4 regions of the Methyloceanibacter caenitepidi genome follow, and region 4 is predicted to be linked to each of the others. Evidence: predicted binding sites of a transcription regulator. Region 4 holds the regulator's gene; each other region holds the start of a gene.
The links. The regulator PhoB, encoded in region 4, activates phosphate uptake and scavenging genes when phosphate is short. The targets are predictions, from matches to a motif close to TGTCATNNANCTGTCAT.
Positions count from the first base shown of each region.

Region 1: the regulator PhoB is predicted to act here: its motif matches at 4,207-4,223, upstream of GL4_RS14740 (inorganic phosphate transporter).
Region 2: the regulator PhoB is predicted to act here: its motif matches at 2,867-2,883, upstream of GL4_RS00265 (DUF2794 domain-containing protein).
Region 3: the regulator PhoB is predicted to act here: its motif matches at 3,841-3,857, upstream of GL4_RS14460 (CorA family divalent cation transporter).

Region 1 is NZ_AP014648.1:3,064,584-3,071,737, reverse strand. It holds gene GL4_RS14760 (transposase) at 167-568, shown strand; gene GL4_RS14755 (hypothetical protein) at 1,079-1,576, opposite strand; gene GL4_RS14750 (hypothetical protein) at 1,662-2,231, shown strand; gene GL4_RS14745 (hypothetical protein) at 2,284-2,592, shown strand; gene GL4_RS14740 (inorganic phosphate transporter) at 2,619-4,142, opposite strand; gene lpxD (UDP-3-O-(3-hydroxymyristoyl)glucosamine N-acyltransferase) at 4,414-5,448, opposite strand; gene GL4_RS17800 (hypothetical protein) at 5,569-5,739, opposite strand; gene GL4_RS14730 (hypothetical protein) at 5,770-6,015, opposite strand; gene GL4_RS14725 (cold-shock protein) at 6,123-6,332, opposite strand; gene GL4_RS14720 (transglutaminase-like domain-containing protein) at 6,713-7,154, opposite strand, start outside.
Region 2 is NZ_AP014648.1:46,462-53,615, reverse strand. It holds gene acnA (aconitate hydratase AcnA) at 1-1,612, shown strand, start outside; gene GL4_RS00270 (DUF1223 domain-containing protein) at 1,970-2,569, shown strand; gene GL4_RS00265 (DUF2794 domain-containing protein) at 2,895-3,275, shown strand; gene GL4_RS00260 (Bax inhibitor-1/YccA family protein) at 3,556-4,314, opposite strand; gene GL4_RS00255 (ABC transporter permease) at 4,485-7,061, opposite strand; gene GL4_RS00250 (ABC transporter ATP-binding protein) at 7,058-7,154, opposite strand, start outside.
Region 3 is NZ_AP014648.1:3,009,406-3,016,559, reverse strand. It holds gene GL4_RS14485 (winged helix-turn-helix transcriptional regulator) at 147-503, opposite strand; gene GL4_RS14480 (GFA family protein) at 629-1,075, shown strand; gene GL4_RS14475 (chloride channel protein) at 1,170-2,801, shown strand; gene GL4_RS14470 (group III truncated hemoglobin) at 2,798-3,253, opposite strand; gene GL4_RS14465 (RrF2 family transcriptional regulator) at 3,364-3,807, shown strand; gene GL4_RS14460 (CorA family divalent cation transporter) at 4,034-4,954, shown strand; gene GL4_RS14455 (SDR family NAD(P)-dependent oxidoreductase) at 4,951-5,754, opposite strand; gene GL4_RS14450 (hypothetical protein) at 5,942-6,310, shown strand; gene GL4_RS14445 (hypothetical protein) at 6,431-6,706, shown strand; gene GL4_RS14440 (DHA2 family efflux MFS transporter permease subunit) at 6,775-7,154, opposite strand, start outside.
Region 4 is NZ_AP014648.1:860,792-867,945, forward strand. It holds gene pstA (phosphate ABC transporter permease PstA) at 1-494, shown strand, start outside; gene pstB (phosphate ABC transporter ATP-binding protein PstB) at 572-1,357, shown strand; gene phoU (phosphate signaling complex protein PhoU) at 1,384-2,118, shown strand; gene phoB (phosphate regulon transcriptional regulator PhoB) at 2,134-2,841, shown strand; gene GL4_RS04045 (GcrA family cell cycle regulator) at 2,966-3,478, opposite strand; gene GL4_RS04050 (aspartate aminotransferase family protein) at 3,869-5,050, shown strand; partial or broken gene argF (ornithine carbamoyltransferase) at 5,094-6,005, shown strand; gene GL4_RS04060 (Hsp33 family molecular chaperone) at 6,215-7,154, shown strand, end outside.

The sequences.
Region 1 (7,154 bases), 1.2 Mb from region 4:
CGTAATACTATACGTACCATCCTATATACAACGCGTACCCACTTCTACTGTTGAGCCCAAAGCGGGCGCACGGTAGAGTTGGCCAGGGTGACGTAGCTCACGGTGGTGTCCACCGGGTGGTTGAGCTAGAGGATCGCGAGCGATGTCGCTGGCGTCAGACGCACGTATGAAGAGGCGAGATACACTGGATCTCGGCACGTTCCGCGATGAAGAGGCGGCCTACGAGTTCGTCGAGCGAAGAATCTGGCCCGACGGACCTGTTTGTCCTCATTGCGGCAGCAACCGCCGCATCGGACGTCTGAACGGGGCGAGCACCCGTATCCACACATACAAGTGCTACGACTGCCGGCGTCCCTTCACCGTCAAACTCGGAACGATCTTTCAGGACAGCAAGGTCCCCATGCACAAATGGCTGCAGCTCATCATGCTCAGCCGTGCGCTGGGACCGTCACTGACGTCCTACAAAGCTGCGCAGATACTGGGTGTCACCGCCAAGACCGTGACGGCAATGCTTTCTCGATTGCGCGTACTGGAGCAAAAGCTCCGCCTTCGGGGTCGGACCCGGTAGAGCAGCGCCACTCGCGAGAAGGTCGATTTCCTTTGCTGCCTCCAAGATGTCCCGGCTTTGCCATTTTTGTTACGGGCGTACACTGACGATTATGGCCGTCGCCACAGAATGGTCACAAAAAATATAAACATTTAGGGGTGCTGTTAGTATAGCCTTAAGGTTGTAGGGTAGGGTCGGTTGCGTAAGCCCCGATGGTCGTCATGGCGTACAGTTGCGTAAGGAGTTGCGTCACATGTCGCGCCCAAGGGATATGGCGGGTCAAACGCCGCGAGAGCGTCAGCTCGAAAATTTTCTGACTATTTTGAGAGAGAATGGCAGTCGCGAGCTGACAACAGAGTTTCTTGCGGCCTTCTCCGAAATTGCACCTCCGGTGCACCCAAAGACACCTACAGCGCCCGTGGAATCCGATGACAACGCTTATGTCATCCGGGGGTTCTGGGTTGCAAGTGCATCGGTTGAGGAAGCCCCAGATCGGCAGCGGCGACCCGCGTCAAATGGGAAGCGCCTGTCCTACGGTGGCAGATCCGGATCCTGTTCGAATGGTTCGATGTGGCCCTCAAACAGGTCTGACCAAAGGGCCATTGCCGCGGATCGATCGTAGTTGAGGCCGTGTACCCGAGAGCCAGGTGGAAGGCGATCGGGATGATTAGACACGGAGCGCGTCAGTTCTTCCATGAAGCGGCTGGCGTTGAGACAGCCGTGACTGAATTTCCGGTCGTGCCCGCTGCTGAGCAAGCAGATCTCTTCTCCGATCAAATGGCTCGGAAATCCTGTCACGTCCCGCCACGCTTCGAGTTGAACGAGGCCCGCGCTTTGAGAATCGAGGCGCCCCGTCGTGTATTCAGCGACCAAGGAGATCAGCATGCTCATGAAGCCGACCATGTAGGGGTCCAACCAAACTTGCTCCGTCAGTTTCGAGGAAAGTCGTCTCTGACTCTCCTCGACGAATGGTGAGATCAAAGCGACGGTTGCCTTGCGTGCGCGGCGGACCTTCAGAAGTCCAAACATGGCATCACCCCTCGTCGGAAGGGGATCGACACTGGCGTTGGATCGTCATTTTCGCGCGTTCACGGATCAATTGCGAGTCTTTCCCATGGTTTCACGATTGCCGCCGAAACCCGACTTCGAATCGATCGAGACGGCCGCGCTCGCGTCTGCCGACCGCCGGACAATGCTTCTCGCACTGATCGGGAATCTCTCGTTCAGCTGGTCCAACAACGAGAGCATGTTCATCTATGTGCTGATGCTTCTGCTCGATACGGACGAAATATCGGCGGCAATCGTGTTCTCGACGCTCAACACCACGCGGGCGAGACTTGATCTGATACAGCGATTGGCGCTCATCCGAATTGGTCAGCCCGAAGTCCGGGAGGAGCTCGATGACCTGATCGAGCGATTCACGGTAGCCACACGGCTGCGCAACGAGTTCAACCACGCGATGTTCATGCTCAACGAGCAAGGCGACATAACGCACACGCAGTCTTTGCGCATCGTGGAGCGGCGAGGCCAGTTCAAGTTCGGGGAGACCCGCAAAGTCGACCAGGCGCGCATCGACGAAATGTCCGCTGCAATTCACGATCTGCGAGACCTGAACAGAGACCTTTGGGATTTTCTCCCTCGCTTGCAAGCGAGCGTGCCGGCACGCGCGGGGCCTGAACGATGAGACGGCATCGCTTGGGAAGTAGAGGCCGTGAAAAATGTGGGAGGTTTTTGCCATGACGGCCAGACCAGCAGCTCAAATAGTGGACGATCCATCTGTCACGGAGATCTACGTCAACAAGCTCATTAGTGCGGCCTTTGACGGCGCTTCTGTCAGTTTGACCTTTGGCGTGGCGCGTGTCCTGCCTACCGGCAATCCGGACGCAGGGGCGGTGGAGGGGACTGGAGCGGCGAATATCCACGTCACTTCGAGACTTGCCCTGTCCCCCGCTGCCGCCGCGGACCTGACGAAAAGCCTGGGGAAGATGCTCAACACCCTCAAGGAGATGGCAGACAAGAGGTTAGAGGAGCAGCAGCCGAATTAGTCTTCGGTGCTGCGAATGTGCGTTGCCTATCGCAGCCAATCGGCGCAGAGGAAGGTCACCGCCGCGAGCGCCGCCGCCGACGGCACGGTTATGACCCAGGCGGCGACAATGCCGAAAAAGTGCGAGCGCCGTACGAGCTTTCGGTGCTTCAATTCTTCCGGTGCCAGAGCGCGGGGGCGCCCCTTGTTGTGCATGCGATGCGTCCTGACATAGGCCCGCCGCCGCCTGCTGCGCGCAGTGTACTGCTCACGAAAGAACCCGACGCCGAACACCGCGCCGACAACGATGTGCGTGGTCGATACCGGCAGGCCGAGTTGCGAGGCGACCAACACCGTGAGCGCCGCTGAGAGCGCGACGCAGAACGCGCGCATCGGATTCATCTTGGTGATCTGATCGCCCACAATGCGGACGATGCGGGGACCGAACAGGAATAGTCCAAGACTGATGCCGGCCCCGCCAATCACCATGACCCAGATCGGTACGCCGACCGTGCTGGACAGCGTACCTGTCGTGGCGCTGCTGACGATTGCCGCGAGGGGGCCGACCGCGTTGGCGACGTCGTTGGAGCCGTGCGCGAATGAGAGAAGTGCCGCGGAGCAGATCAAAGGCAGGTGAAAGAGCTTCCGCAGGCTCTGGTTGCGGTTCTCCATGCCCTCCGACTGCCTGCGGACCCAGGGCCTCGCCGCAAGATAGGCTGCGGCGTAGATGAGGATCGCGATTCCCGCGATCGCGGGCAGTCCCGGTTTCCAGACGTGCTTCAGGCCCTTCATGACGAGATAGGCCCCAAACGCCGCCGACATGATCCCAACCAGGACCGGCACCCACCGCCGCGCCGCGGTGATCTTGTCCTCCTGGTAAATCAGGTTGATCTTGATGAAGGCCAGGAACGCGGCGGCGATCACGCCGCCGATCAGGGGTGAGGTGAGCCAACTCAGGGCGATGGACCCCATCACGAACCAATCGACAGCGTCGGCGCCAACGGCCGCTAAGCCTGCGCCCAGCACGCCGCCGACGATCGAATGCGTCGTGGATACCGGCGCGCCAAGATAGGTGGCGAGATGGACCCATAGCGCCGACGCCAAGAGCGCGGACATCATGATCCAAACGAAAATCTCGCTGCTGGGAACGAGGTTTGGATCGATGATCCCTTTGGAAATAGTCTGGACAACGCTGCCGCCGGCGATCATGGCGCCGGCAAACTCGAAGATCGCAGCGATGACAAGCGCGCCGGTCATGGTGAGGGCGCGCGCGCCCACCGCCGGACCGACGTTATTGGCGACATCGTTGGCGCCAATCGTCAGCGCCATGTAGCCACCGATGATGGCCGCTGCGATAATCAGTACGCTGCCGGCCGCGGCCCCGGCCTGGAAGCTGGAAAAAATGCCCGCGACGGCGAGAAAAAGAATAGCAATTCCAACGGAAGGCCAGGCGCGGGATACCGCGCGGGTCGCTTCTTCCAATTGCTCGATTTTCTGGAGGTCTTTGTCGAGAGACGGCTTCTTGGTGCTGCCCAAGCCGACCTCTGATTCATCGCCGTTCTGCACTGGCATAAGGTGCGTGCCCCCCGCTTTCCTATGCGAGGTCATATGAAGTTTCTGCCGGACTCACAAGCTTATGACAGCGATATGACAGCGACGGCTCTTCCGCGGATGCCAGCTTGAGTAGTCAGAGGGGGAGAGGGTGCTTGCGGCCCGCCCGTCGTCCAGGCGCCGTGCACCTCGGGACGACGCGGCCCGTTGGTCAGTTTTTGGCCGGACGGGGAGCTGCAAAACCCAACCGGCTCGTGAGCGCGCTCAATCTGCGAAGATGGCCTACGCCTAACTAATTCCGTTTCTTTCCGAGCCGCCTCACCGCGGCGATCTCGCGTGCCCACTCGTTGAACGGGCGTGCCGGCGTTCCGCCCATCCGGGCCCCTTTCGGCACATCGTCCTTTACGTGGGCCATGCCGGCAATCAGTGCCCCGTCGCCGATCTTTACGTGTTCCACCACGCCGGATTGGGCGCCCAGGATGACGAAGTCGCCGAGTACGGCCGACCCTGCAATGCCCGTTTGAGACACAATAATGCAGTGGCGGCCGATCACCACGTTGTGGGCGATCTGAACGAGGTTATCGATCTTGGTTCCTTCACCGATCTTCGTGTCCGTGAGGAACCCGCGATCGACAGTCGAATTGGCACCAAGGTCGACGCCATCGCCAATGATTACCCGTCCTATTTGTGGGATCTTGAAATGCCCTTCCGGGCTCATGACGTAGCCGAAGCCATCCTGCCCGACGCGGGAACCAGCATGAAGCGTGACCCTATCGCCAACCAGGGCATGGGTTACGGAGGCCCCGGGACCCACAAAGCAGTCTGCTCCAATGAATACGCGGTAGCCAACCACGGCGCCTGCGGCAATCGTGGTGCGGTCACCGATCTTCGCCTCGCGCCCGACAATGGCGCCGGGCCCTATAGTGACGCCTTCGCCAATCTTGGCGGTCGGGTGTACCAGCGGGCCGCCGATGGTTGCGTGCGGCGAGTCCGCCTCGGGTTGGAGCGACGAGGGATAGAGAACCCCAATCGCCATGGCGAAGGCGCGGTGCGGCGCGTCCGTGATGATCGGGACGACATTTGCCGGAATGAGACGGACGTCGGAGGGTTTGATGAGGCACGCCCGCGCCTTCGTGGCGCAGAGAGCCTTGGCGTATTTGGGGCCGGTACAAAATGTGAGATGCGTGGCGGCGGCGTCGTTCAACGCGCGCAGGTCATCGATTTCAGTCAGGCCATCGTCCGCACAATTCAACTCAGCGCCGACCGCGTCGGCAATGTGTCTGAGTGAGACAGGGGTCCCGCGGTCAAAAAAGCCAGGATGTTCCACGGTTCCTCCAAGACTGAGTTCGAAACTGCAACGGGCCAAACATGGGCGGTTCTGCCAGGACGAAAGGAGCCGTTGGCCGCCTTTCGGGCTGGGACAACCGCAACGGTATGCTGTTTCGGGTTAGGGTTCCCCTGCGTCGGTAGGGGCGTGGGAGTCCGGGTCGGTCTCACCGCTACGCTCCGCTTGGCGCTTGGCCGTCTCTTCCTCGAGCCGCTTGAGCTTTTCCTGCTTCTTCAGGTGCTTGGCCCGCTCTCGTTCGGCTTTCTGAAAATTGTAGTTCGGCTTGGCCATCTGCACCTCGGTGTCGTTATTGAACGGCGATCACGTTTGCTTCGACCGGCGCGCTCTGACGCGCTTGGCCGGCGCAGGCTTGAGCGCCGCCTCTTCCCTCTCGGCGGCTTCCTTCGCAAGTCGAAGTTCGCGCAAGCGGGCGGTCTTTGTGGCGGTTGCCTGGCGCTCCCGTTCTTGATCGCGCATCAGGTTGTCATGGCGCTGTTGGCTCTGGCTGCGAACCAACTCGGCACTACGCTTGGCTGCCGTCATGCGCGCGGCAAGTGACGTTCTCATGTCAGGCCTTTGGTTCGGTTCGCCATCCAATGGACGGGTTGGAGTAAAGCTAACGAGCCGCCCCCGAAGGGACGGCTCTAATTCATCAAGGCGTTAGTCTAAAAAGACTACGCGGCCTCAATGGTGCTCACAGCGGTTTTGCCGCTGCGGCGATCGATCTCGGTGTCGAACTTGACACTCTGACCTTCGGCCAGGTGCGCAATGCCGGCGCGCTCCAGCGCAGTAGCGTGCACGAACACGTCATTGCCGCCATCGGCCGGTGCAATAAAGCCGAAGCCACGAGTGGAGTTGTAAAATTTAACGGTTCCCGTATTCATCGGGGTTCCTTTCGTCCAAGTGTATGTAGTCGTGCCTGAAGACGCGCCGAAGCGCGACTCGAAGCGAGATTGTCGATGTTTGGGAGGGTCTGAAACGCGCGCTTGTGCGCTACGGCCAATGGTCCGGCCAAATGTCGATTTCTCTATATAGGCGCATTTGGTGAAAACCACAAGGTTTCGCGAGCGGGGCCTTCCTGTGTAACTGCCGCGTTAAATCAACGCGGAAGTCGGACACGGCCAATCTGATGTCCCAAACGTGCGTCCGGCAGACCGGACTGGCACCTGGATGCTGCGATCTTCAAGCCTGGCAATCGTCAAGCGGCCGCTCTTGAGCCGACAAGCGTTGTCCTCGTACCGCTTCATCTCGGGGTTGGCGAACATCACTGAATCGGATTATCGTCCACGCGATCAATCCAGACATTGAAGTCAACCAGCTCATGTTGTCCGAAGCTGTGTGTCAACGGCACGTCAGCCGCGTCACGCCCTTTTGCGATGAGGATTCGGCCCAAGCGGACGTCGTTGTTGCGCGGGTCGAATACCCACCACCGCCCCCCGAGGTAGACTTCCATCCAGGCAGCAAAGTCCATCGGCGCATAGGGCGGTGGTTGTCCGATGTCGCTGACATATCCGGTGCAGTACCGCGCCGGTATGTTGAGGCAGCGGCACAGGGTGATCGCGAGATGCGTGAAGTCGCGGCATACGCCAACTCTTTCCTTCATCGTTTCCACCGCGGTGCGCGTGGCGCGGGAAAACTCGTACCCAAAGCGGATACGATCATGCACGAAATCGCAGACCGCCTGTACGCGTGCCCAGCCGAGAGGC
Region 2 (7,154 bases), 810 kb from region 4:
TGTCTTCACCGACACGCTGTCGCTCAACCTCTCCGACGTCGTGCCGTCGATTGCCGGTCCGAAGCGGCCGCAGGACCGTGTGGCGCTCACCAACGCGGCGCCTGCGTTCTCGAAGGTCCTCGACCAGGAATACGGCAAGGGCGCTGAGGCCGATAAGCGCGTTCCGGTCGACGGAAAGAACTACGACCTCGGACACGGTGACGTTGTCATCGCCGCGATCACGTCCTGCACCAACACGTCCAACCCTTACGTGATGGTGGGTGCCGGCGTGCTGGCGCGCAACGCGGTCGAGAAGGGGCTCACCGTGAAGCCCTGGGTGAAGACCTCACTCGCGCCCGGTTCGCAAGTCGTCACCGACTACCTGGAGCAGGCGGGACTGCAAAAAGATCTCGACGCGCTGGGCTTCAATCTCGTCGGCTATGGCTGCACGACGTGTATCGGCAACTCCGGGCCGTTGCCCGAAGAGATCTCGCATACGATCCACGAGAACGGCCTTGCCGTCGCCTCGGTGCTCTCCGGCAACCGGAACTTCGAGGGCCGGGTGAACAACGACGTGCGGGCGAATTATCTCGCCTCGCCGCCGCTCGTGGTCGCCTATGCCCTGGCGGGCTCGGTCACGATCGATCTGACGACCGAGCCGATCGGCACGGGCAAGGACGGCAAGCCGGTCTATCTCAAGGACATCTGGCCGTCGTCCAAGGAGATCGCGAAACTCGTGCGCAAGGCAGTCAAGAAGTCCATGTTCAAGGAGCGCTATGGCGACGTGTTCAAGGGCGACCCGGAATGGCAGGCCATCGCCGTCGAAGGCGGACTCACCTATCAGTGGGACACATCGTCGACCTACGTGCAGGAGCCGCCGTACTTCGCCGACATGACCATGAACCCCGCGCCGTTGACGGATATCGAAGACGCGCGCGTGCTTGGCCTTTTCCTGGACTCGATCACGACCGACCACATCTCGCCTGCTGGCGCGATCAAGGCGGACAGTCCTGCGGGCCGATACCTGACCCAGCACGGCGTCGCTCCGGCGGACTTCAACTCCTACGGCTCGCGGCGCGGCAATCACGAGGTGATGATGCGCGGCACGTTCGCCAACACGCGCATCAAGAACCAGATGGTTCCCGGCGTCGAGGGCGGCGTGACCGTGCATTACCCCTCCGGTGAGCGCCTTGCCATGTACGACGCGGCGATGCGCTACAAGGCCGAGAACGTGCCGTTGGTGGTGTTCGCCGGCAAGGAATACGGCACGGGATCCTCGCGTGACTGGGCCGCCAAGGGCACGCGCCTCTTGGGCGTGCGCGCCGTCATTGCCGTGAGCTTCGAACGGATCCACCGCTCGAACCTGATCGGCATGGGCGTGCTGCCGCTGACGTTCACGGACAATGCGTCATGGGAGACGCTGGGTCTCGTCGGCAACGAGACCGTGACTCTCAAGGGGCTCGCGGACATTCAGCCGGGCCAAATCGTCGAGGCCGCCATCACCTATCCGGACGGCAAGACGCGAACGGTTCCCTTGCTGGTCCGCATCGACACGTATGACGAGCTGGACTACTTCCGCAACGGGGGAATCTTGCACTACGTGCTGCGCGGCCTTGTGAAAGAGGCGGCTTAAGGCACTTGTGCCCCAGCCTGGAAGACGCGTATACGCGAATACAATTCGGTGCCTCAATTTCCAGTAATTCCGCGGAATGAGGTCACCGAGTTGTGACTGCGCGCGATCTGATTTTGCCAGAAAGTCAAACTGGATTCCGGCATGCTGTCAGCCATGAAGATTGCCATTTCCAGAAGACCCCTTCTGCGGGCCGGCGGCGCACTCGCTTTCGCCCTTTTGGGTTTTGGGACCGCATCCACCGTCGGCCACGCCGAAGACGCCGGTGCTATTCAGACACCTAGTGAGGGGAGCGCTCCGGTTCTACTTGAACTCTTCACCAGCCAGGGCTGCTCCTCCTGCCCGCCGGCTGATGCCTTGTTGACCCAGCTGAAGAACAAGCCGGGCGTGATCACGCTGTCATTCTCCGTGGACTATTGGAATTATCTCGGCTGGCACGACACGCTTTCCAGCCCCGAGAACAGCGATCGGCAGCGCGACTATGCGATGGCGCGCGGCGACGGCAAGGTCTACACGCCGCAGGTCGTTGTGGACGGCATCGACCATGTGAACGGCGCCAACGAAGCGGCTATCGAGATGGCCATCCGAAACGCGGAGCGGCGGCTAAGGGATGTGAAGGTGCCCATGACGATGCGCGCGGAAGGCGACAGTCTGTTGGTCGACATCGGGCGCGCGCCCGAGAAGTCCGACATGCGTCAGGCGACAGTTTGGCTGGCGGTGGCGAAGGACAAGGAGACGGTGAAGATCACGCGCGGCGAAAACCGCGGCGAAACGATCACCTACACGCATCCGGTGCGCGAACTGATGCCCGTGGGAATGTGGAAGGGTGAGCCGACGACACTGCGCTTGCCGCTGAAGGATCTACACGGCATCGGCGGCGACTGCCTTGTATCGCTGCTGCAGGTGGAAGGCGCGGGGCCCGTCCTCGGCGCCGCGATGTTCGAACCGAAACCTCAATAAGACGTCGGGATCCCCTGGCCCCAAAAACAAAGGACCGGCGTTAGCCGGCCCTTTGTAGTGCCACTGAAAACAACGGCCCGGCCCCCGCGAAAGACCCCGGGGGGCTGGGGGGCTGATATTCCGAGATCCCTCGACTAGGACCGGGCCATAAGGCAACTTTCGATATCCTAAGGATTTCTGGGGCGTGCGGTTGACTGAAACGGGGCGGAACTGTGATTTCTGTTACGTTTTGTTACAGGTACGGGGCCGCACCTTAGGCGCGGGAGTTGCTTGAAATTCGTCTGCCGCACGGTCATCATGACGGTTCCGTCACAGGAGGCGCGTGTTGAGCGAAACGGAGCCGATAGTCTTGCCGCTGGCACGGGTGGCCGGCGGCGAATCATACCGAGCAGAGGTGGCGGCGCGGCGCGAAGGCATTGCCTTCGATCGTGCGGAACTCAGCCAGATTCTCAGTGTCTATGGACGGATGGTGGCGAGCGGCGAGTGGCGCGACTACGCCATCGACATGCTCAAGGAGAAAGCCGTTTTCTCGATCTTCCGGCGCTCCTCGGAAATGCCCCTCTATCGCATCGAAAAGACCCCGAAATTGGCACGGCGCCAGGGCGCCTACAGCGTGGTTGCGGCCACGGGGCTGATCCTCAAGCGCGGCCACGATCTGAGCCGTGTTCTAAGGGCCTTGGACAAGGGTTTGAGGGTTGTGACCTGACACGAGCCTCGCCGCTCAATCTCTGACAGCGGACAAAAGAGAAGCCCCGGAGACGGGGGGACTCGGGGCTTCTCCGGTTCCGTACGGGGGGAACCTCGCGCCGGGGAGGGATGCCCGTCGCGAATTCGGAATCTGGCGACGATTGGCGGTTTTTCAAGGCTCTGCCCGCGCGAAGCGCTCGATTCGCGCAACCACTGATTTTTCAACGAAAAAGGCCCCGGCGGGTCGCCGGGGCCTCATGTCGTTCGAAGTCTACCGCCTGCAATCCGGCTGGCGCGTCCTAGTTGCGGCTCGAGCCGAAGAGCTGCAGCAGCATCAAGAACAGGTTGATGAAGTCCAGATAGAGCCGAAGGGCGCCCATCACAGCCTTCTTACCGGCGACGGTCCCGTCATCCTGGACGCTGTACATTTCCTTGATCTGCTGAGTGTCGTAGGCGGTAAGGCCGGCGAACACCAACACACCGATCACCGACACTGCGAATTGCAGCGCCGTGGAGCCGATGAACAGGTTCACGAGCGAGGCGATGATGATGCCGATCAGGCCCATGAACAGGAAGGAGCCCCAGCCGGAAATGTCCTTCTTCGTGGTGTAGCCCCACAAGGACAGCGCGCCGAAGGCTGCGGCCGTGATGAAGAACACCCGCGCGATGCTCTCGCCAGCATAGACGAGGAAGATCGACGAGATCGATGCGCCCATGAGCGCCGCGAATAGCCAGAACAGCATCTGCGCCGTACCGACGTTTAGGGTCTGGATCTTGAAGGACAGGAAGAACACCATCGCCAGCGGTGCGAAGATCACGACCCATTTGAACGCGCTGGCAAACATAAGGTTGCCGAACGAGGTGAGTCCGGTGATGGAGCCGTCCGCACCCGTCACCACCGACATTGCGTAAACCGCATAGGCAACCACGCCGGTGATGGCCACGCCGGAGGCCATGTAGTTGTAGACGCGGAGCATGTAGGCGCGAAGCCCCTGGTCGATCACGCCGGCATCGGCGCGTCCAACCGTCTGCTCATAACGTCTTTCGAGTTCCGCCATGAAATTGGGTCCTTTGTTCCGTTGTTTCGTTGGTCGTAGTTCGTCGCGGCCAACGCCGCATTTGCGTGAAATATGGGGGTTTCAGGCTATTTCCGCAAGATGATGGGATCGTGACCGGGCAATCGGAAGCTTCTATCAGTTTCCCGCCGTTTTCCGATCACGTCGCCGCTCTACTCCGCCCGCAGATAAGGCGCCGCCTTGACCGAAAGCACGCGCCACGTGGTGATGGCCCCGACCGACAAGACCAGAGCAAGTGCCAGTCCAACAGTTCCCAGGGCCGCCCACGGGTCGAAGACGAAGGTGATGTCGAACGCGAAGGTGCAAAGGGCCCAGGCCGTCACCGTTGCGATGACGACGGCTAGAACGGCGGTTGCCAATCCAAGCAAGCCGAACTCGATGAGTTCGGCGCCGAGAATCTGCCGCCGTGTGGCGCCGAGCGTCTTATAGAGCACGGCGAGATAGGTCCGGCGCTGCTGGCCGGCGGAGACAGCGCCTGCGAGCACCGCGGCCCCGATCAGCAAGGTGAAGCCAGCCGTGGCGCTGATCGCGGCCATGAGCTTGGCCAGCATGGACTTCGCCGCGTCGACGATGTCGCCGATCTTGATGGCCGTCACCAGCGGAAAACGCTCGGCCAGCCCCTGGATGATCTTTGCTTCCGTTTCCGGCGCCGTGCCCTTCGGCAGTTCGAGCGTGGTAACCAGCCGGTGCGGCGCACCCTGAAGCGTGTTCGGCGAGAACACCATGACGAAGTTGATGGCGAGCGATTCCCAGTCGATTTTGCGCATGGAGGCGATCTTGGCCTCCACATTGCGGCCGAGGATATTGACGGTGACCATGTCGCCGATATCGAGGCCGAGGCCGCGCGCGAGTTCGCCGTCGAAGGACACGAGCGGCGGCCCGTCATAGGCCTTGGGCCACCACTCGCCCTTTTCGACCTCGGAGGAACCGGGAACGCTGTCCGTATAGGTCAGGCCACGGTCGCCGGAGATGACCCAGCGTGTATCGGGCGAGACCTCGGCCTCCTCGACGGGCACGCCTTTGAGCTCGACGATGCGACCGCGCAGCATGGGTGCGTTGTCCATCTTGGCGTCGGGCTCGATGGTCTTGGCCGTCTTTTCGAACGCCCCGAGGTCGTCCGGCTCCACGTCGAGGAAGTAATAGGCGGGGGCGTCGACCTCCACATGGCTCTCGATCTCGGCGAGCAGCGATCCGTGGATCAATGCCACGGCGATCAGGAGCCCGAGGCCGAGGCCGAGCGAGACGGCGATGGCGCGGGCGAGCGACCCCGGCGCGCCGATGCTGGCCCAGGCCAGTGCAACCGATGGGGGCTTCGTGCGCCGGTGCTTGGCCGCGTAGCGTTGCACCAAGATTCCGAATCCGAGAAGCAGCCCGAATGCCACGAGGATACCGAGGGAGATCGCCGCCGTGACGAGCCGCTCCTCGCTCGAGGCGATGGCGAGTACGAAGAGCGCAAGCCCCGCCGCGGCGGAGCCGATCGCGAACGGTGTCGCCGAGCGCGTCCGCTCGTCCGTGAGCCCGGACCGCATGAGCCTTGCCGGCGAGATGAGGCTGGCACGGCCCAGGGGCCACAGCACGAACAGGACCATGGTTAGGAGTCCCGCGAGTGCGGCGACGATAAGCGGGATCGGATGAGGCTCGACGGCAAGCGGCAGCGGCAGCGCGTCTTCGTAGAGTGTCGCGATCGCCAGCGGCGCGAATGCGCCGAGCGCCAGGCCAATGGCGATGCCGATCCCGGCCAGCATCACCGCCTGGATCAGGTAGACCTTCAGGACGAGGCCGCTGGTGGCGCCAAGACATTTGAACGTGGCGATGACATCACGCTTCTTCGCCATGTAGCTCTGGATCGCGTTGCCGACGCCAATGCCGCCGAGCAGCAGGGCTGTGAGCCCGACGAAATTGATGAACTGGGTGAAGCGTTTTGCGTCGCGCCGGAGTGAGGGCGCCGGGTCCGTCCAGTCGCGGATGGCAAAGCCGCTTTGCGGAAACGCCGCTTCCATGGCCTTCCGGATGGTCTCCAGTTTCCTCCGATCCGTGCCCGCGTCGTTCGGCAGCTTCACGCGATAGGTCCAGCGGATGAGGCTGCCGGGCTGCACGAGCCCGGTCTCGTCCAGTGTGTCGCGCGACATCAGGACCTTTGGACCGTAAGAGAGACGGTCGGCGAGCCGATCGGGCTGCTGACCGAGCGTGCCGGCAACCTTCGTCGTGGCTTCGCCGATCTTCAGCGTGTCGCCGATCTCGAGCCCAAGCCGCTCCAGCAGGACCGGCTCCACCAGCACCGTGTTTTGTTCCTGCCAGGCGGCCCCGAGATCCCCCGGCTCGATCACGTTCACCTCGCCGTAAAGAGGGTACGCGCCATCCACGGCCTTCACCTCGGTCAGCGCGCTTTTGCCGTCCAAGCCGCGGGCCATGGCGCGGAAGCTTGCGGACGCGGAGACCTGGCCGAGGTCGTGGAGTGCCGCGGACTCCTCGGCCGTGGCCTGGCGGTGAATGACCTCGAAAGACAGATCGCCGCCAATCAGCAGCCGTCCCTGATTGGCGAGGGCCTTGTCGAAGGAGGCGGCCAGCGATCCGATCGCGGCGACGGCGGCCACGCCAAGGGCGATGCACAGAACAAATACCGCGAGCCCGCCCGCGCCTGCGCGCAATTCGCGCAAAGCAATCTTTAAGGCCAGAGAGCCGCTGCCGGACGAGGACGGCGTATCGGCGAGTGTTGCTTGGGCCGTCACGATGCGCTTGCGCTCACCGGCGCGCCGTCGTCCACAATCCGCCCATCCGCAACGCTCACGATGCGGTCACAGCGCGTGGCGAGTTCGCGGTCG
Region 3 (7,154 bases), 1.3 Mb from region 4:
AGTGCTCCTTTCCTATTGTGAGCGCCGGTGAACCACGGCCTGTATATATTGCGCTGCACAATGAAGTTCAAGGGCATTGTGCACTGCACAATACTAAGGTCGGATGGGCCCCATTTTTGGGGCTTTTTATGGGAAGGCGCGGGGATTCAAGGCGCTTTGCGGTCAAGGAACTCTTGTGGCACGCGCCAGGAGTCGGGAAAGAATCGATTGCCCCAGCGGGCCATGGCCTGGAGCACCGGCAGCAACGCTTCTCCCCGTTCCGTAAGCCGGAATTCGTAGCGCTTCGGCCGCTCCTGGTAGAGCGCTTTCGTCACCAGCCCTTCGCGTTCCATCATGACCAGACGATCGGTGAGAACGTTCGTGGCGATCCGCTCGGGCGAGTCCAGGAACTGGGAGAACCGCTGCTTCCCCATGAAGAGATCGCGGAGGATCACCAGCGTCCAGCGGTCCCCCACAATATCGAGGGTCATGGCGACGGGGCAGCCTGATCGCGAATCATCCATGAAATCCAGTATGTCACTCTTAACTTGCAAGTGACAAGTGACGAGCTATCATGGCCCAGGCTCCGTATCTCTGACTGAGACAGAGAAAAGGGCTTCGGCATCGCCGGAAACGCAAGGAGGGACCGATGGCGGACGATGAATCGACGACGGAAAACGCGGACGGCTTCGCCGGAGGCTGTCTGTGCGGCGCGGTTCGCTATCAAAGCGCGGCGCCGCCGCTTATCGTTGGCCAATGTCACTGTGAAGATTGCCGAAAGACCAGCGGGACCGACCACGTTACCCATCTGATGGTTCCGGAGAATGGCTTCACGGTCACCGGCACGCTGAAATTTTTCGATTTCCCGGCCGACAGCGGCAGCATCGTAAGTCGCGGGTTTTGTCCCGAATGCGCTTCCCCAATCTTTTCGCGAAATTCGAACATGCCCGGCAAGATCCTTGTGCGGGCGTCCAGCCTCGACGATCTGGAGATCGCCAAGCCGCAGATGATCGTTTATGCGAGTCGCGCCCCGTCCTGGCGCTACCTCGATCCGGATATCCCCACCTTCGCGGAGATGCCTCCCGGGGCACCATAGGACGCGGCTTTGGGCCATTGCGTTTGCGGCGGAATCCGTGAACGGAGCGCCACAATTGCTTGAGTGGGGAGGCGCGCAACCTTAAACCCATTCTATGGCTTTGAGACGCGCCCAACTCCTGGATACGGCACGACGCTGGACGATCCCCAATCTCAAGCATTTCCAGGAGACACGCCAGACGACCGTCTGGCTTCTGGCGCCGCTGATCGGGTTGGCGACGGGTGTGGCGGCCATCCTGTTCCGCCTCGCCATCGGCGTCTTCCAACTGCCGTGGCTCCATACCATGTCGGAACATGTGGCGGCGGCGGCGCGTCACCAGCCGTGGTGGGTCGTCATGCTGGCCCCCGCCGCCGGCGGTCTGCTTGTCGGGCTGCTGCTGCGCTATGCGTTGACGGCCAAACGAACCGTGGCGGTCCCCGACGTCATGGAAGCGCGCGTCAACGGCGGACGCGGGCTTCATCTCGGCCAGGGCCTGATCAGCGCCGTGACGAGCGCGCTCTCGCTCGGTTGCGGCGGCAGCGCCGGCCGCGAGGGGCCGATCGTCCACCTCGGCGCCAGCATTGCCGTCGCCTGTTCGGAGAACCTCAATCTTCCCAACGCGGCGCGGCGGACGCTGCTCGCCTCGGGCGCCGCAGGTGCGGTCGCCGCATCGTTCAACGCGCCGATCGCGGGCGTGCTGTTCGCGCAGGAGGTCATCCTCGGTCACTTTTCGATCCGGACCTTCGTGCCGCTGGTGCTCTCGTCGGTCGTGGCCACGATCGTGTCGCAAGCCTGGTTCGGAAATGTCGCGGCGTTCATCGTCCCGAGCTACAGCATCGCCTCCTATCTCGAAGTGCCGGCCTTCATCTTGCTCGGCATCGTCGCGGCCGCCGTCGCCGTCGTGTTTCAGCTGACCATCCTCAGCACCGACTGGGCGGCGCGCAACGTCAAGATCCCGCTTGTCATGCGGCCGGTGATCGGCGGTCTGATGGTGGGCATCATCGCCATCTGGTTCCCTGAGGTGCTGGGTGTTGGTTACGACACGACGGATGCGGCGCTAAAGGACCAGCTGACCATCGGCATGATGCTGCTGCTGATTGGGCTCAAGACCGTGGCGACGGCCATCACGCTGAGTTCGCGTTTCGGCGGCGGGGTGTTTTCTCCGGCCCTGTATCTCGGCGCCATGACGGGCGGCGCCTTCGGTCTGATCGCGGCCGCAGCTGTCCCCGAGGTCGGCTCCAGCGAGGGTCTTTATGCCATTCTCGGGATGGGCGCCGTAGCCGCGGCCGTGCTCGGCGCGCCGATCTCAACGACGGTGATGGTGTTCGAGCTCACCGGCGGCTTCGAACTGAGCCTTGCGCTGCTTCTCACGGTCGCCGTCGCCAACGGCATCAACCAGGCCGTCCTCGGCCGCTCTCTGTTCCAGGCTCAGCTGGAATCGCGCGGCATTGTCCTCCATGAGGGCCCTCACCGCACGATCATGAAGGATCTGCGCGTGTCGGATATCATGCGCCCCTTGGCAGAGGGCGAGCCGACCGAACTGCCCGAGAGCGATCGCGAACACGCGATCCCGTCCAACGAGACGCTGGAAACGGCCTTGCGCGCCTTCGACACGCTCGGCGCCGAAGCTCTGCCCGTCGTGGATCCGCACGATCGCGGCCGGATCGTCGGCAGGATCTCCCAGGCCCATGCGCTGCGGGCTTTCAACAAAGAACTCATCGCCACGAGCGTCGAGGAGCATCGCTAGGCCCTGCCGGCGAGCTTCCGCTGAGGCGCCAGCAGATCGTTCTCGGGCCGGTAAAACATCGCGAGCTGGAGGCTCGTGGCGATCCGATTTGCCTTGTCCACGAACGCCGCCGCCGTCTTGTCGCCGAACAGCTCTCGGCAAGTCTCGCCGAACAGTGCGAGCCAGCGCTCGAAGTGTGCCGGTTTGATGCCGTCGAGGCGCCGATGGGCGGCTACCGGGTTCCCATGGTAGCGGCCGGAGGTGAGCATCACCGACGACCAGAAGTCGCGCATGGTGGCCAGGTGTGCCGGCCATGCGTCGTCGGGGATGGCGCGCGCGAAGACAGGACCGAGCAACGCGTCTTGACGCACCTTGTCGTAGAAGCGGTCGACCAGAAGCCGGATGCCGTTCTCTGTCAGCGGAGCCTCGCTAGACTCTTGGGGGATACAATCCACGCCGGGGCAGTCCGTCATATTCAACTCCATCGCAGGACCGGAAAGATATACTGTAGATGCACCTTTTATCGCGCGGCTTGAGATAAAGCAATATTTGAAATATATGTTTAAGCCGAAAGGAGATGGCCATGCGTCTCACCGTCTACAGCGACTATGCGCTGCGGCTGCTGATGTACGTCGCGGTCAAGGACGGGGATCTGGCGACCATCGCCGAAGTTGCCGGCGCGTACGGCATCTCGAAGAACCATCTGACAAAAGTCGCGTATGAACTTGGCGTTGCCGGCTACGTGGAGACTGTGCGGGGGCGGGGCGGCGGCTTGCGCCTTGCCCGCCGGCCGGAGCGCATCTCTCTGGGCGACGTGGTGCGCCATACGGAACCGGATATGGCGCTGGTGCCGTGCTTCCCGCCGCTGGACGAAGGCTGCGCCATCGAACGGTGCTGCGTGCTGCGCAAAGCCCTTCACAAAGCGGGAGAGGCCTTTCTGGAGGTTCTTGACGGCTACACCTTGGCCGACCTTGCCAGGCCTCGCTCGGCCCTCAAGTCCTTGCTCGCCATTCCCGCGGCGCCCTAAGGCCTTCCACCCGCCGGCAGGGCGGCCAACGACTGTCACAAGAGTGCAATGTTTGGAGTCTCTCCTCACAGCTTAAGAGGAGAACATGTCGCAAACTCAGGCCGCTAAGTCCGCAGTAGGTTCGGTACAGCCTCCCGCCGCAGAACCGTCTCTGGACCATTGCCCGGGGCTTGTTTGGGCATTCCGCTTCAGCGCCGACGGGACATCGCAGGAACTTTCCGAGTGCATGTTGCCGCCCAACGGGCTCGGCGACACGGGAGACGGTCGCTGGCTTTGGGTGCACGTCAACCTGGCGGACGCGCGTGTCGGGCCGTACCTGCGTGCGCGTCTCGAAGACGTTCCCCAGGCGGCCGTGTCTCTCCTGTTGTCGGTTGAGGATCGCCAGCAGCTGCATGCGGACGGTGCATGCATCTATGGGGTTTTTGGCGACTTGGTCCGCCGGCTCGAGGGGCTTTCCAACGAACTCGGTCTTCTACATTTCGTGGCGACGGAAAAGCTTCTGATCACGGGGCGTCGCGACGGCCTGCATTCGATCGAAGCCGTGCGCAAATCGCTTCGCTCGGGCCAAGGTCCGAAGAGCCATACGGCCCTGCTTGAGTCGATCCTCATGCAAGTCGCTTCAGGGGTCGAGGAGAAGTACGAGACTATCGGCGACGAGCTGGACCTCATCGAGGAACGGCTGATCGTCGATCTCGACGACGACATCCCGAAGCGTCTGGCCAAATGCCGGCGTCTTGCGGTGCGGCTGCATCGGCTGCTGTCGACGCAACGGTCCGTGATTGGACGGTACGAGCAGAACACCTCGCAAACGGCGGGCCAAGCCCATGTGCTGAAAACGAGCCCTATCGCGCAGCGGCTCGACTGGCTCGATCATGAGATGGTCGCCTTGCGGGACCGCGCGCACCTGCTGCAGGAAGAGGTTTCGCTGCGTATGACCGACCAGACCAACCGCAACCTTCAACTGCTGACGATCGTGACGACGGTGTTTTTGCCTGCCGGCGTGATCTCGTCGATCTTCGGCATGAATGTCGGCGGTTTGCCGCTGGAACACGACCGCTCGGGCTTCATCGTGACCCTGCTGCTGCTTTTCGGGGCGTCGGGCTTGGTCTTTTTGATCTTGAAGCGCCTCGGCATGCTGCGGCGCTAGGCGCCGGTTCGTCGTCCCTTCTTGGCGGCGCGGCGGATTTGGCTCGCGACCGTTTTCGGAAACAGCGCGTTCATGACGAACAAGGCCCGGTAAATTCCAGGCTTCACGACGAACCGCTTCCTTTGCTCCGTGCCTTGGAACAGAGCCTCCGCCGCCTGGTCCGCCGTCAACACGGGCGCGAGCCGGGAGTCGAGCTCCGGGATGTTTTCGCGGCTCCCGGGATTGTTGTCGAAATAGGGGGTCTCGACGGTTCCCAGCACCACGATGGTGACGACGATGCCCGCCGTCTTCAGCTCGCTCTGCAGCGACTCTGCGAATCCGGCGATAGCCCGCCGTGCGGCGATGTAGGCGCTCGCGTTGGGCCAGGCGAGATAGGAAGCGGGCGAAGTCACGAAGGCGATGCCGCCGGAGCCGCGCTCGATCATGGCAGGCACGAAGGCGCGGGTCAGGTTGAAGGCGGCAAGGTAAGGAACGCCGATCATGGCCGCGGCTTCGTCGGGGCCGGTTTCGACGAGGGGCCGCCAGCGGCCGATGCCGGCATTGTTGACGAGAAGGTCGGGCGTTCCGATATCGCCCGAGATGCGTGCTGCCGCGTCCAGCGTTTCGGCCCTGTTTTGCAGGTCGATAGCGAGCGCGGTCGCCGTGCCGCCGGCGGCGCGCACCTCGTGCGCGGCGCGCTCCAGACGGTCGGCGTTGCGAGCCAATAGCACCACATGCGCGCCGGCCTGGCCGAAGCGCCGCGCCGTGGCTTCTCCGATCCCGCTGGAAGCGCCGGTCACAACAACGAGCTTGGAGGACATGTCGACCTACCTTCATATTGCAGCGCAGGACGTGCGCTGACGACCAATTCGCTTAAAAAACGGCCTTAGACTGTGGCAGATGGGTAACAGGAAGTGGAGAACCCATTTGCCGCGAGCGCAAGCGGCTGGAATCGGGTGATTGCGGCTCGTACAACTTTCCCATCCTACACGTCCTAAGGAGGCTTCGATGAGGTCGTATTGGCGCGCCGTTGCACTGGCATTCTTGGCGGCTGGGTTCTGCCTGTCTCTTGGCGCGAGCGCGCAAGCGGGCTGCGTTGGGTTGTCCGGGACAGCCGATGGCGTCGACAAGAGGACGGCGGTTGCCCGGTCTCAGAACGCCCTCAAGGAAGCGATTGCGGAATTCAAGGCCTCGAAACGCCTCCGCAGCGTGTCCATCTCGCCCATGCGCGCGAAGCCGCAGCCTTACTGGCGCGACTCCGTGTCTCCGAACCTTTATCAGAAGCCCGATGTGGTCACATCGCAGGGACACACGATCTGCTGGTCGGGCGTGGTCTCGCCGACGGTGTGCACGTCCGGCGCGAAGATCTGCTGGTAGCGACCAGCGCATTCCAAGGAGGCTTCGATGGGGTCGTATCGGCGTGCTCTTGCACTGACAATCGCGGCGATTGGATTCGTCATGGCACAAAGTGGAGGCGCTGAGGCTCGGTGTGCGACTGTGTTTGCCACAGATGACGGGCCCTTCAAGTCATTCGCCGTCCAGGCGTCTCTGACCGCTCTGAAGAACGAGATCGAAGGCGTCAAGGCAAAGTGGCGTGTGAGCCAGGTCACGCTCTCGCCGGCTCAGCCAAAGCCCAATCCATATTGGCGCGGGGAGGTGACGCCGGACCTCTACCAGAAGCCCGACATCATCACATCGACCGCCCACACGACGTGCTGGCGAGGCGTCGTGTCGCCATCGGTCTGCACGTCGGGCGCCAAAGTCTGCTGGTAGCGATAGCCGGGCAGTGAAGGCGTATGAGCCGGGGTGCCGTTAGCCGCTCTGTACGGACCGCGCCGCCCTTAGTGCGCGACCACCACACCTGTGGTCTTCGGCCGGGACATGAAGAAGATCACCGGCACGATGGCGATGGTGCAGATCCCGATGAACCAGAAGATATCGTCGAAGGCGAGAATTTGCGCCTGGCGCGCGATCTCCTGCATCACGGCTGCGCCCGCTTGCGGGTCCTGCGGCGTCAGCCCGCGCTCGGTGAGATAGGGCAGGAGATCGCGGTTATAGGGCGTGATGTGAGCGGTGAGCTCGGCGAAGTGAATGTGCGCCTGGCGCACGAACAGCCAGCTCACGATGGCGATGCCGGCCGATGCGCCGATTCCACGCATCAAGGCATAGATTCCCGCCGCCTCGTCGTATTTTGAATTCGGCACGTTCGCGAAGGCAACGG
Region 4 (7,154 bases):
TTCTCGGCCTCGCGGTGTTCATCAATTTCTTCGGACTACCGCGATCGGCGTCTCTTGTCGGCGGTCTCGTGCTGACGCTCATGACGCTGCCGACCATCATCATCACGACGCGCGCCGCCATTCGCGCGGTGCCCCCGTCGATCCGCGAGGCGGCGCTTGGCGTCGGCGCGTCCAAGATGCAGTTGATCGGACACCACGTCCTACCATTGTCCTTGCCAGGCATTCTGACCGGGACGATTATCGGACTCGTGCAAGCGTTGGGTGAAACCGCCCCGCTCCTGATGATCGGTATGGTCGCCTTCGTGGTGGAATACCCGACGACTCCCCTCGAACCCGCGACGGGCCTGCCGGTGCAGATCTACATGTGGGCATCGTCGGCGGAGCGCGGTTTCGTGGAGCGCACCGCCGGTGCGACCATGGTTTTGCTGGCCTTCCTGATCGTCATGAACAGTTTGGCTGTGTATCTACGCAACAGGTTCGAACGCAAATGGTAAAGGGGACCGAAGCTATGGAGGCGAAGGTGGAAGACAGGCCTGCTACGACGGTCGAGCAGCCCGCCGAGCCGAAGGAGATGGGCGACGCCGCTCCTTCCGCACTTGGTGAGCTGAAGATGAAGGCGACGGACGTCAACCTCTGGTACGGCGAGAAGCAGGCACTGTTCGACGTCAACCTCGAGATCTTCGGTCAGTCGGTGACGGCCCTGATCGGTCCCTCCGGTTGCGGCAAATCCACATTCCTGCGGTGCCTCAACCGCATGAACGATGTGATCGATATCTGTAAGGTGAAGGGCGACATTCGCCTCGACGGCGAAGACATCTATGCACCGGAGGTCGACCCGGTGCAGCTTCGCGCACGCGTCGGCATGGTGTTTCAAAAGCCGAACCCCTTCCCGAAGTCGATCTATGAGAACGTCGCCTACGCGCCGCGCCTGCACGGCCTTTGCGCCACCAAGGCTCAAATGGACGAGGTCGTCGAGACCAGCCTCATCAAGGCGGGTCTTTGGGAAGAAGTGAAGGATCGGCTGGACGCGCCGGGCACCGGCCTTTCGGGTGGTCAGCAGCAGCGTCTTTGCATCGCTCGGGCCATCTCCGTGAACCCGGAAGTCCTTCTGATGGACGAGCCTTGTTCCGCTCTCGACCCCATTGCGACGGCGACAATCGAAACGCTCATGGATGAGCTTAAGGAAAATCTCTGCATCGCGATCGTGACCCACTCGATGCAGCAGGCCGCACGTGTATCCCAGCGTACGGCATTCTTCCATCTCGGCAAGCTCGTCGAGGTGAATGATACGTCTACGATCTTCACCAATCCGTCCGATCAGCGCACCCAAGACTACGTCACTGGTCGCTTCGGTTGATATCGGCGCTCAGGAGTCCGCCCCCCATGGAACAACAGAACGAACATACCGTCCGGTCCTACGAGGAGGAACTGTCTCTCCTCAACAACAAGATCGCCAAGATGGGCGGGCTTGCGGAGAAAGTCCTCGGACAGTCCTTTGAAGCGTTGGACCGCCGCGATCCGGATCTCGCCGCCAATACGATCGGCGAGGACGAGGAGATCGATCAGCTACAGCGCGAGATCGAAGAGCAGGCGGTGATCATGATCGCCCGCCGGCAGCCGATGGCTTACGACCTCCGGCAGATCATGGCCGCCTTGCGGATCTCGACCGATCTGGAACGGATCGGCGACCTCGGCAAGAACATTGCCAAACGCGCGGTCGCGGTCGTGACCGAGCAGCAGCCCAAGCAGCTGATGCTGGGTTTGAAGCATATGGGTGAGCTCTCGCTGAGCCAGCTCAAGGACGTTCTGGACGCCTTCATCGAGCGCGACGCCGAACGCGCGCTGAACGTCTGGTACAAGGATGAAGAGATCGATTCGATGTACAACTCGCTGTTCCGCGAACTCCTCACCTACATGATGGAGGATCCGCGGAACATCGGACTTTGCACGCATCTGCTTTTCGGCGCGAAGAACATCGAACGGGTCGGCGACCATGCGACCAATATTGCGGAGACCGTGTACTATCTTGTGCATGGACGGCCGATCACGGATCAGCGTCCGAAAGGCGATACGACAAGTTCGACGGCGTACACGTCGTTGCGAAGCTCGACCTTCTAACTGGGGGTGTGCGTCATGAACGCGGGAGCAAAGGTGCTGGTTGTCGAGGATGAAGAGCCTCTTGCTCTTTTGCTTCGCTACAATTTGGAGGCCGAAGGCTTTTCCGTCGATGTCGTGCATCGCGGCGACGAGGCCGAAGTGGCGATTGCGGAAAATTCACCAGACCTCATTGTCCTCGATTGGATGCTGCCGGGCCTGTCCGGGCTCGAGCTTTGCAGGCGGCTGCGAACGGGCAAGGAGTCCCGAACGATACCGATCATTTTGTTGACGGCGCGCAGCGAAGAGAATGACCGTATCCGCGGCCTAACGACCGGCGCGGACGACTATGTGGTCAAGCCGTTCTCGCTGCCCGAATTGATGGCGCGCGTGCGGGCCATCCTCCGCCGGACCAACCCGGAGCGGATTGCCTCCGTGCTTTCCGTCGGCGATATCGAGCTCGATCGCGACTCTCACCGTGTCACGCGAAACGGCCGCCAGGTCCATCTGGGTCCGACGGAGTTCCGCCTCTTGGAGTTTCTCATGCAGAGCCCCGGCCGCGTCTTCAGCCGCGCGCAACTCCTGGATGGCGTTTGGGGGCGGAATGTCTATGTCGACGAACGCACGGTGGATGTGCATATCGGCCGCCTGCGCAAGGCCATGATGCGCGGAAGCGAGCGCGATCCGGTTCGCACCGTGCGGGGCGCGGGCTACGCATTTTCGGACAAGCTGGAAGAGACGGTTTAGGCCCGCACCGGTGTGCCGGGCGCTCCCGGAGCAATTGATAGCCGTGGCCGCCAAGAAGAAAGGCGCCGGTCGTCCCGGCGCCTTCTATCGAATCTCGAACAGAGATTGTTCTTGGAAGAGAGGCTCAGCCAGTGGCTGAGCGCTTCTCCCGCCGCCGCGATTGAACCGGCTGAAACGCCATGCGGGCATGATGCTCACAGTAAGGCGATAGGCCGGTCTTCTTGCGCCCGCAAAAGTGGAACCCTTCCTCGGTCGGGTCGCCGATTGGCCATTTGCACATCGACTCCTTCAGCGTGAGGATGGTGGCGCGCTCATGCAGCGGGATCACCAGTTCCTCGACAGGAGCCGGCGCAGGAGCCGCCTCGTATTCTTCTTCGTAGGTCGGCTTCAGCGCGACGTTGCCGCGCGTGCCGAAAGTGATGGAAGGCGCCCTGTTTTGCCGGGGTGCCTGCGTGCGTCTCGGGCGCGGAACGCTGGACCGCGAGCTGGTCGCGCGTCCCGACAATCCGAGCCGATGCACTTTGCCGATAACCGCATTCCGGGTCACTCCGCCTAAGCGCCCCGCAATCTGGCTCGCGCTCAGTCCTTCGGACCAGAGCTTCTTCAGCAGTTCAACTCTTTCGTCAGTCCAAGCCATAATTTCGGCCTCCTCAGTTTGGACTCAGATTCCACCCGTCGTTAGCGACGGCATTTTTTTTGCAATACTCGGATTTACTGCTGAGAAATGACCGCTCGGGAGTCCACCGTGCCTACGACATCTGGTAGCCGAACGATTATTACCCTACTAAGGCCGGTAGGAACCGACAAGCGTCCGCCACGCTTGTGTGCCTCGTTTTCCACCGGAACGATTGGATTCTGCCATCACTCCGCGCGAAGCACAAACCCGAGGCTGAATAGAAGCGTGGAGAACCGTTGGATAAGCGGGTCATAAGGACAGATTGACTCAAGTGTGGTGCAGACCTAACACTCTGACACTGCTTGCTGCCGCCCGTTGGCGGCACTTTTGTTTCAAGAACACGGAAGTTTCATGTCGGCTCTCCTTCCGACCTATGCCCGCAGCGGATTGACCTTCGCGCGGGGCGAAGGCGCCTTTCTCTTTGACGAGACCGGCGCGCGCTATCTCGACTTCTCGAGCGGGATCGCGGTGACCGCGCTCGGGCATGCGCATCCGCATCTGGTTGCCGCTTTGAACGAGCAGGCGCAGAAGGTCTGGCACGTCTCAAACTTGTACGGCATTCCCGATCAGGAGCGGCTTGGCCAGCGGCTGTGCGACGCGACATTTGCCGACCGCGTGTTCTTTGCCAACTCCGGCGCCGAGGCCGTGGAGGCCTCGATCAAGTGCGCTCGGCGCTACCACTTCGCCAACGGCGCGCCGGAGCGCTTCAGGCTCATCACCTTCGAGGGCGCCTTTCATGGGCGTACGCTGGCGACCATCGCCGCCGGCGGCCAGGCCAAGCATTTGGAGGGCTTCGGGCCGCCCGTGGGCGGGTTCGATCAGGTGGCGGGCTTCGACATCGACGCCATCGAGGAGGTGATCTCGGATGAGACAGCCGGCGTGCTGCTCGAGCCGATCATGGGCGAGGGCGGCATGCGCGAAGTGCCGTATCGCTTCCTGCAGGACTTAAGGGCGCTGTGCGATGAGAAGGGCCTGCTGCTGATCCTCGACGAGGTGCAGTCGGGCGTCGGCCGCACCGGCCGCTTCTACGCGCACGAATGGGCTGAGATCACACCGGACATCATGGCCTCGGCGAAAGGTCTCGGCGGCGGATTCCCCGTCGGCGCCTGCCTCACCACGGAAGCCGTTGGCCAGGCCATGGTGCCCGGCACGCATGGATCCACGTTCGGCGGCAATCCGCTTGCCATGGCGGTCGGCAATGCCGTGCTCGACGTCGTTCTGGAGCCCGGCTTTCTCGAACATGTCGCGCAAATGGGCTTAAGATTGAAGCAGCAACTCGCCGGGATTGCCGACGAGCACAGCGAAATCATCGCCGAGGTGCGGGGCCAGGGGCTCATGATGGGACTGCAATGCAAACCGGAAAACACCAAGCTTGTCGCGGCGCTGCGCGAGCGGGGCATGCTGACTGTGCCCGCCGGTGACAACGTCGTGCGGCTGCTTCCGCCCCTGATCGTCGACGAAGAGGAAATCGACCTCGCCAGCCGCACCATCGATGCCGCTTGCATCGCCCTGAAAGCGGGTGATGCCGGTTAGGGCCCCTTCGTTTCAGCCTCCCCAATTTCAAGACAATCCATTCATGCCTTCGACGCCTTCCCATTTTCTCGATATTGACGCGCTGGATACTCGGACGCTGCGTGCCATCCTCGATGCCGCCGCCGCACTGAAGAAGGCGCGCAAGGTCCCGAAAGGCCTTGCCGTTCCGAAAGGCGCGGTCCTGGCCATGATCTTCGAAAAGCCATCTACGCGGACGCGCGTCTCGTTCGAGATGGCCATGCACCAGCTCGGCGGTGCGGCCATCGTGCTGAATGCTCAGGACATGCAGCTCGGCCGTGGCGAAACCATCGGCGACACGGCGCGGGTGCTTTCGCGCTATGTGGATGCGATCATGCTGCGCACCGGTCCGCACCAGGGCCTACTGGACTTCGCCGCGTATGCCGACATCCCGGTCATCAATGCGCTCACGGCGCGGTCCCATCCCTGCCAGATCATGGCCGACGTCCTCACGTTCGAAGAGCATAAGGGCCCAATCAAGGGCCGCGTGGTCGCCTGGATTGGCGACGCGAACAACGTCGCGACCTCCTGGGTGCACGCCGCGGCGCGTTTCGGCTTCACCGTGCGCATTGCGTCGCCGGCAGATTTCGGCCCGGACCAGGACCTCTTGGCTTGGGCCCGTGCCGAGGGCGCGCAGATCGAGGTCATGGAGGACGCGCGCGCGGCCGCTAAGGACGCCGATTGCATCGTGACCGACACGTGGGTCTCCATGGGCGACAAGGATGTCGCTGCGCGCAAGAGCGCGCTCGAGCCGTTCCGGGTGGACGAGGCGCTGATGGCGCTCGCCAAGCCCGACGCGATCTTCATGCATTGCCTGCCGGCCCATCGCGGCGACGAGGTCACCGACGCGGTGATGGACGGCCCGCAGTCGGTCGTGTGGGACGAAGCTGAAAACAGGCTGCACGCGCAGAAGGCCATTCTGGTTTGGTGCTTGAACAAGGGCCGCTTGCCGGCGCGCGCAGCGGCAAAGAAGAAGCCGTCGCGCAAGGCCGCATCGGCCAAACGGAAGCTCCCCGCCAAGAAGGCTACTGCAAAAAAGAAGGCTGCTGCTAGCAAGAACGTGGCCCCCAAGAAAACACGCACGGCTAAGAAAAGTACTGCAAAGAAGCCAGCCAAGAAGCGGGCGGGTAAGCGCGGAGGCAAGCGGTGAGCGAAACCGCCGCCACCGAGGCGATCGACTTTGCGGTGCCCGCGGATGACGTCGTGCTGCCGTTCCAGGCCGAGCAAGCGGATGTTCTAGGCCGTCTCGTCAAACTCGGATCCACCGTCGACACGATCCTGTCCCGGCACGACTATCCGGAGCCCGTCTCACGCTTGCTGGCCGAAGCCGTGGCGCTGACGGCGATGCTGGGGGCTTCGCTCAAGTCCGATGGCAAGCTGATCCTGCAGGCCTCTACAGACGGCGCTGTCGATTTGCTCGTGGTCGACTTCGTGGTCCCCGGCTCGATGCGAGCTTATGCCCGGTTCGATGCTGAGAAGCTCGCGGCCCTCGATCACAGCGACGACGCGGCGCTGCTGGGCAAGGGCCACCTCGCAATGACCATCGATCGAGGTGTGGACGCCGAGCGCTATCAGGGCGTCGTGCCCCTGGAAGGCAGCAGCCTCGCCGAGGCCGCGGACACCTATTTCAAGCAGTCCGAGCAATTGCCGAGCTTCCTGCGGCTCGCCGTGGCGCGGCATTTCCAAGCCGCAGACAACGGCGAGGGGACGTGGACCTGGCGGGCCGGCGGGCTGCTCGTCCAGAAGCTGACCCGCGAAGGCGGCATCGTCAGTCCCAAACGGTTCGAGGAAGATTGGACCCGGGCCAAAAGCCTCGCGGAAACCGTCGAGGATCATGAGCTCCTCGATCCGACGCTGCCGCCCGAACGGCTCCTGTTCCGACTCTTCCACGAAGAACAGGTACGCGTCTATCACGCCATCGAGTTGACGACCTATTGCAGCTGTTCGCGCGAGCGCGTCGGCGAAATGCTGCAGCGGTTTTCCGGCGAAGAACTCTCGGACATGGTGGTCGACGGCCGGCTCTGGGTGAACTGCGAGTTCTGCAACGCCCGCTACGACTTCGACCCGAAAGATTTCGGCGCCGCGT